2 linked regions of the Paractinoplanes brasiliensis genome follow. Each later gene encodes a partner of the first gene's protein in a complex. Links are inferred from orthologs where the notes say so. Each region holds a gene or a part of one and is shown on either strand. Other genes may lie near its edges. The genes, in order: dnaB and dnaG.

Region 1 (3,251 bases):
CCTCAAGGAGTTCACCGTCGTAGGCGACGCGGGTACCCACACCCACCCGAACACCCGCGGCCGTCACCGCCGCTCCCAGATCTGCTGGCTGGAGTCCAACGGCTGCTCCAGGTCAGTGACGAGGTGGCCGGTCCAGAGCAGGTGAAGCACGGCCGCTCGGACGTAGGGTTCCGGGAGATCGGGCAGGCACGTGAAGGCTTCGCCGAGCGTTCTCCCGTTCAGATCCGCATTTCGCAGCCGCGCCAGAGGTTCTTGGGGAATTAGCCAGGATCTCCGGTATCCGGCCAGGAAACGCACGTTTTCCATGCGGGCTGGCGGTGGCTCGGTGCAGACGCGGTACTCCCAGCCCCGGCTTTCCACGATTTCGCGCGTCCAGGACAACGTCGGAGCGATCTTGGGGTGATCCAGGTACCGCGCAGGCTTCACGTCGATAACGATCGGGTTTCCGCTGGTAACCAGCAGGTAGTCCGGTACATGCCTTCGTACAGGGTCAGTCTGCAAAGCCAGTAGGAAGGGCTGGGATACTATCCCCTGCACCGACGGGTCGAAATCGGCCGAAATCAGGTGCGACAGTTCTAGCCGCGACTCGTACGTGACGTGCTGTTTCTGGGTACTCGACCAGTAATAGCCGGAGTAGTGCCGCTGGCCTCGATACCACCGGAACACCCGCCACGGCACCGCACACGCCATCACTTCAACGGGAGCGGAAGTCCAAGGAAGATCGGACTCCACTTTCCCATCTTCACGTCGAAGGCTAACGAGTGCGCAGCGACCACTCGCGCCTTGAAGGCCGTCGCCGGCGGAAGTTCCCACCGCTCAAGTCGAGCACGCGAAGTGACTGGGCAGCTAAGACCTGAATCCGCTTATAGCCTATTGAGCGATGGATGTATCGCACATATCAGTCACCTACTCCATATAGGCCATACGAGACATAGCTCCCGAATGCTTTTCTATCGGAAGAGGATAAGCAGGATTCCTGCTAATCTCACCAAGATGCGACATGTCGCATCCATGTCGCATCAGGTCTGAGAATGTCGCACGGTTCGTGAGAACCTACAACCTCGCTAAACGATGGCCATGTCTACGAAGCGGGACAAGTGCAGCTGGGCGGCCACGGTCACCGTGTCGGTGGGGCCGTTCCGGTGTTTGGCCACGATGAAATCGGCCTCGCCGGCCCGCGGGCTTTCCTTGTCGTAGTAGTCGTCGCGGTGCAGCAGGATGACCACGTCGGCGTCCTGCTCGATGGAGCCGGACTCACGCAGGTCGGACAGCTGGGGCCGCTTGTCGGTGCGCTGCTCGGGGCCACGGTTCAGCTGGGAGACGCCGATCACCGGGCACTCGATCTCTTTGGCCAGCAGCTTGAGACCACGGGACAGCTCGGAGACCTCTTGCTGCCGGCTCTCGGTGCGTTTCGGCGAGGACATCAGCTGGAGGTAGTCGATCACCAGGAGCTTGAGGTTGTTGCGCTGTTTGAGCCGGCGCGCCTTGGCCCGGATCTCCATGAGGTTCATGTTCGGGGTGTCGTCGACGAAGATCGGGGCTTCGCTGATCTCGCCCATGCGGCGGGCCAGTTTGCTCCAGTCGTCGTCGGTGAGCTGGCCCGAACGCAGCACGTGCAGCGGGACGCGGGCCTCGGCCGAGAGCAGTCGCATCACCATCTCGATCTTGCTCATTTCCAGGGAGAAGATCGCGCTGGCGCAGTTGTGCCGGATGGCCGCGTTGCGGGCGAAGTCCATGCTGGCGGTCGACTTGCCGAGACCGGGGCGACCGGCCACGATGATCAGCTGACCGGGGTGCAGGCCGTTGAGCAGGCGGTCAAGGTCGGAAAAGCCGGTCGGCACGCCGCTCATCACGCCGCCGGCCGCGCCCACCGCCTCGATCTCGTCGAGTGTGGGCTGCAGCATGTCGCCGAGGGCGGCGTAATCCTCGCTGACCCGTTTCTCGGTGACGTCATAGATCGCCTGCTGGGCCAGGTCGACGATGTCGTCCACATCACGGCCGCCGTTGCCGTTGGCGCCGTAACCCAGCTGGACGATCTTGGTGCCGGCCTCGACGACGCGGCGCAGGATGGCCCGTTCGCCGACGATGCGGGCGTAGTAGGCGGCGTTGGCGGCGGTGGGCACGCTCTCGATCAGGGTGTGCAGGTACGGCACGCCGCCGATGCGTTGCAGATCACCCGAGTCGGCCAGGGCGGCGGCCACCGTCAGCGCGTCGGCGGGCTCCCCGCGCCCGTACAGGTCGAGGATGACGTCGAAGATCGTGGCGTGGACCGGACGGTAGAAGTCCTGCGTCTTGAGGATTTCCACGACGTCGGCGATCGCGTCCTTGGAGAGCAGCATGCCGCCGAGAACGCCCTGCTCAGCCGCGACGTCTTGGGGCGGCGACTTGTCAAAGGCGCCACCCGAGGGCGCGCCACCGCCCGGCCCGCCACCGGATCCTCCGGACGGTGTGGCCGGCGGCCGCGTCTCGTCGGTGATCGACACCCCGGACCTCCTCAGCTCGCCGTTCGCGCACCCCAGATCAAACAACCCGGGTATGACACTTTCGGCTGACTCCGATCATGATCAGGAAAATCTCCCGATCAAGCCCCGCGCTCGCGGCCGACCCACTCTACGAACCGGCCCCCGACCTGCCCAACCGCACCGGTGGACGAGCCTCGGGACAACCTGTGGACATCCCGCCCGATCCTGTGGGTAGCCCTGTGCACAGCCTGTGTACAACTCGCCGGGGCGGCTAAGGTTCTGCCTTGCCGAGCAGGCATTTCGCAGTTCCCGCCTGTGGAGGGGGAAAAAGACCTGCACAAGTGCGAAAAGCTGCCCGGCGTGAGCAAGCCGTCGCGCCGAGGCGTTGCGGTTCCGACGCGCGGAAGGCACGCTTTTCAGGTGGACCAACGGGAGTGGGACTACGGTGCCCGCATGTCGCGCGAGCGGCGAGCGGCCGAGTCGCGTTCCTCCCGTAGCCCGGATTCACCCGATTTCGCCGACCCTGAGCCGAAATGGTCGTCGCTCACGGACACCGGCAGCCTGCAGCCGAGCGCCGAGGCGCTCGACTGGCAGCGCCGGGCCGACGCGTGGGCGCAGCAGTCGGAATCCGACCCGCATCAGGCCGTCGAGCCGGCGAACCGCTGGTCGGACGTGGCCGAGACGGGCCGCCCGACCTTCCCGGCCGACGGCGTGGGCTGGCGTACCGAGACGGCCGAGTGGCGCGCGACCGGTGCTCGCTGGCGGCAGACGACCGAGTGGCGTTCGACC
Region 2 (3,275 bases), 1.6 Mb from region 1 along the record:
CACGCCGCCGCTGGGCGGGGACACGCACCCGATCATGCGCATGGTCGAGCTCTTGCCCGCGCCGTTGGGGCCGAGGAAGCCGAACGCCTCGCCCCGCCGGACATCGACGTCGATGCCGTCGACCGCGGTGAAGTCGCCGAATCGCTTGACCAGGCCGCGCGCGTGTATCAGGGAGTCCACGCGAACGACCCTAGTGAGGGGGTACGACAGAAACGGCGATCAGTCGGGCGCGGCCATCGTGGACCGGGCCGTCGCCACCAGCTCGCCGGTCAGCTCGACCACCGCGGGCAGGGTCACCGGCGTGCCCGAGTCGTAGCGCACGGCCCAGCTCAGCCCGTTCCGCCCCGGCACCCGGCGGCCGACCACCCGCACCCCGCCGGACGGCAACGGGTGGTGAGTCGTGTAGGCCACCGACCTCGTCACCCGGGTGCGGACCTGGTCGGGCACCTGACCGGGTTCGAGCAGCAGCACCGTGACGATCGGCCCGTCGACCAGGACGGTGTAGCCCTCGCGTTCCTCGGCCGTCTCGGCCGGCGTGATCCGCAGCTCACGCCCCGACCAGGCCGCCTTGTGGATCTCGTGCCAGCCCAGCCGCTTGCCCTCACGGGGCAGCCACAGGCCGTGATTGGTCGCCACCACGGCCGCGTCGTCCGCGACCGGCGCCCAGGCCACCACCCTTTCCTCCGGATCGAGCCGCGGCTTGAGGGCCGCCGGGAGCGAGGGCTTGCGCCGAAGGAAGTTCACAGTCCACCTGCCGCCTGGTCGCGCAGGGCCCGAGCCTGCTGTTCGAGCGAGAAGAGCTCGCCGGCCAGGGCGAGATAGGCGTCCTTGTTGGCCACCGGGTTGAGCCGCTGCACCTTGGACTTCAGGTCGCGGATGCGGGTCGTCACCGCGCCCATCTGCAGCCGGGCCAGCGTGATCTGCACGTAGCGCGGCTCCACGACCCCGTCGGCGCGCAGCGGCTCGACCGCGAGCTGCGAGATCATGCCCTGCCCGGCCAGGTCCGTGCAGCTGTCGCGCACCTTCTCGATCCACACCACGCCCCCGCCGGGCACCGAGGAGGCGCCACCGGCCGCCTCGATCGCCACGCGCACCGACCGATAGACCGGGTCGGCGTAGTTCTCGGCGCCGACGACGTCGAACATCGGGCCGGCCAGCACCGGCTCCTGCAGCGCGAGCTTGAGCGATTCCCGCTCGACCAGCCGCTGCGGCGCCTCGGCGGGCTGCGCGGGCCGGCTGTCCCGGCCGTCGGACTCGCCCCGCATGGCCGACGCGACCGCCCGCTGCACCGGCTCGAGGTCCATGCCCAGGTCGCCGGCGAGCTTACGGGCGTACTCGGGCCTTTTCTCCCGGTCTTTGATCTTGGCGACCAGCGGGGCGGCCCGGCGCATCGCCTCGACCCGGCCCTCCACGGTGTCGAGGTCGAACTTGCGCAACGTCTGGCGCAGCGCGAAGTCGACCAGCGGCTCCCGCCCGGCGATCATGTCGCGCACGGCCAGATCACCCTTGGCCAGCCGCAGCTCGCACGGGTCCATGTTGTCGGGGCTGACCGCGATGAACGTGCGCCCGACGAAGCGCTGATCCTCCTCGAAGGCGCGCAACGCCGCTTTTTGCCCCGCCGCGTCGCCGTCGAACGTGTAGATGATCTCGCCGGTGAAGCTGTCGCTGTCCATCAGCAGGCGGCGCAGCACCCCGATGTGGTCGAGGCCGAACGCCGTGCCACAGGTCGCGACCGCCGTGGGCTCACCCGCCTCGTGACAGGCCATCACATCGGTGTACCCCTCGACGATGACCGCCCGCCCGCGCTTGGCGATCTCTCGCTTGGCGTGGTCGATGCCGTAGAGCACGTGCGACTTCTTGTAGAGCGGCGTCTCGGGCGTGTTCAGGTATTTCGGGCCGTCGTCGTCGTCGAACAGCTTGCGCGCGCCGAACCCGATCACGTCGCCCGACAGGTCGCGGATCGGCCACAACAGCCGCCGGCGGAACCTGTCGATCATCGAACCCGACCGGGCTGGCTTGGTCAGCCCCGCTGTGTTCAGCTCGTCCGCGGTGAAGCCCTTCTGCCGCAGGTGCTTGGCGAGCGCGTCCCACGAGTCGGGGGCGAACCCGCAGCCGTAGCGCTCGGCGGCGTCACGCCCGAACCCGCGTTCGGCCAGGAACTGCCGGGCCTTGCGGGCGCCCTGGGTGCCCAGCTGCTCGCGATAGAAGTCGGCGGCGGCGGCGTGCGCGGCGAGCAGCCGCTGCCTCTGCCCGGCCTGCGGTCGCGGCCCGCTCGGCGCCCCGGCCTCGTCGTAGCGCAGCTGGATGCCGGCCCGCCCGGCCAGCCGCTCGATCGATTCCATGAACGAGAGGTGTTCCGCGTCCATCAGGAACTTGATCGCGTCGCCGCCCGCGCCGCAGCCGTGGCAGTAGTAGACGCCGCGGGCCGGGGCGACCGTGAAGGACGGGGTCTTTTCGTCGTGGAAAGGGCACAGGCCCTTGAGGTTGCCGCCGCCCGCGGGCCGCAGCGTCACCGACTCGCTGATGATGTCGGCGATCGACGTGCGGTCGCGGACCAGTGCGATGTCTTCGTCCTTGACCCTGCCCGCCACGGCATACATCCTGCCTCGTCTCAGGCGCGCGCTGCCACCAGGGTCCCGTGCCAGCTCACCGCCGCCGTGTCGGTGAGCGAGGCCACCTGGTCGATCACTGTGCGCAGCGCCTCGGCGTCACTTTCCGCTGCCTGGAACAGGGGCGCAAAGACCGGGTCAAGGGCTTCCGGCGTACGCGTGAGGGCCTCCACAAGCTCAACCAGGATGACCCGCTGTCGCTCGTACCATTGCTCGGCCGCCCGCGTCCGCATCACGTACCGCAAAGCCATGCCCTTGAGCAGCGCGCACTGGTTACGCACAGTTCGCGGCACGATCAGATCCGCGGCGTACCGGCGTACGGGGTCCGTTCCGAAACGACCCTGGGTGGCGCCCACTGCCGACGCCACGAAACGGCCGGTCAGCACGCTGGTCATCCGTTTGAGGCCGACCTGGGCGCGGTAGCTGCCGTCGTAGCCCGCGACCTCGGTCACCACCGGGTCGGTCAGCAATTGATCAAGGACGTCCGCGAGCTCGCCGACCGGCTCGTCGGAGTACACCTCGGCGACGTCCGCGCACAGGGCGGCACGCTCGTCGGCGTCCTCCATGAGCGGGCGCAGGCTCAGATAACCCCCGTGCACGCCGTCCTCGACGTCGTGCACCGAGTACGCCACGTCGTCGGCCCAGTCCATGACCTGGGCCTCCAGA

What was found.
Region 2: the proteins of dnaB (region 1) and dnaG are in contact, whole or in part, in a crystal structure (PDB 2R6A), measured with the Geobacillus stearothermophilus proteins. The link is inferred for Paractinoplanes brasiliensis from one-to-one orthologs. Residues at the interface, in WP_033016901.1 of Geobacillus stearothermophilus: Ser13, Glu15, Ala16, Gln18, Glu91, Leu92, Asp94, Ala95, Val96, Pro97, Thr98, Ala99, Ala100, Asn101, Tyr104, Tyr105, Ile108; in WP_049624496.1 of Geobacillus stearothermophilus: Lys456, Leu457, Leu458, Pro459, Ala460, Asn463, Ala464, Leu467, Leu535, Leu536, Ile537, Ala538, Gln544, Glu545, Asp548, Tyr549, His552.

What each region holds. Positions count from the first base shown.
Region 1 is NZ_SNWR01000001.1:3,571,876-3,575,126, reverse strand. The notes cover bases 275-3,213. They hold dnaB (replicative DNA helicase), read right to left. Parts: upstream 2,484-3,213; coding sequence 1,065-2,483; downstream 275-1,064. Other genes in these bases: C8E87_RS15945 (hypothetical protein), read left to right, coding at 2,883-3,213; C8E87_RS15955 (TnsA-like heteromeric transposase endonuclease subunit), read right to left, coding at 275-732. In the rest of the region: C8E87_RS15960 (TnsB C-terminal domain-containing protein), read right to left, coding at 1-67; more of C8E87_RS15955, read right to left, coding at 64-274; more of C8E87_RS15945, read left to right, coding at 3,214-3,251. UniProt on the Escherichia coli protein: The main replicative DNA helicase, it participates in initiation and elongation during chromosome replication. Travels ahead of the DNA replisome, separating dsDNA into templates for DNA synthesis.
Region 2 is NZ_SNWR01000001.1:1,982,679-1,985,953, forward strand. The notes cover bases 171-3,133. They hold dnaG (DNA primase), read right to left. Parts: upstream 2,601-3,133; coding sequence 741-2,600; downstream 171-740. Other genes in these bases: C8E87_RS08575 (ABC transporter ATP-binding protein), read right to left, coding at 171-180; C8E87_RS08580 (hypothetical protein), read right to left, coding at 220-744; C8E87_RS08590 (deoxyguanosinetriphosphate triphosphohydrolase), read right to left, coding at 2,612-3,133. Outside these bases: more of C8E87_RS08575, read right to left, coding at 1-170; more of C8E87_RS08590, read right to left, coding at 3,134-3,275. UniProt on the Escherichia coli protein: RNA polymerase that catalyzes the synthesis of short RNA molecules used as primers for DNA polymerase during DNA replication.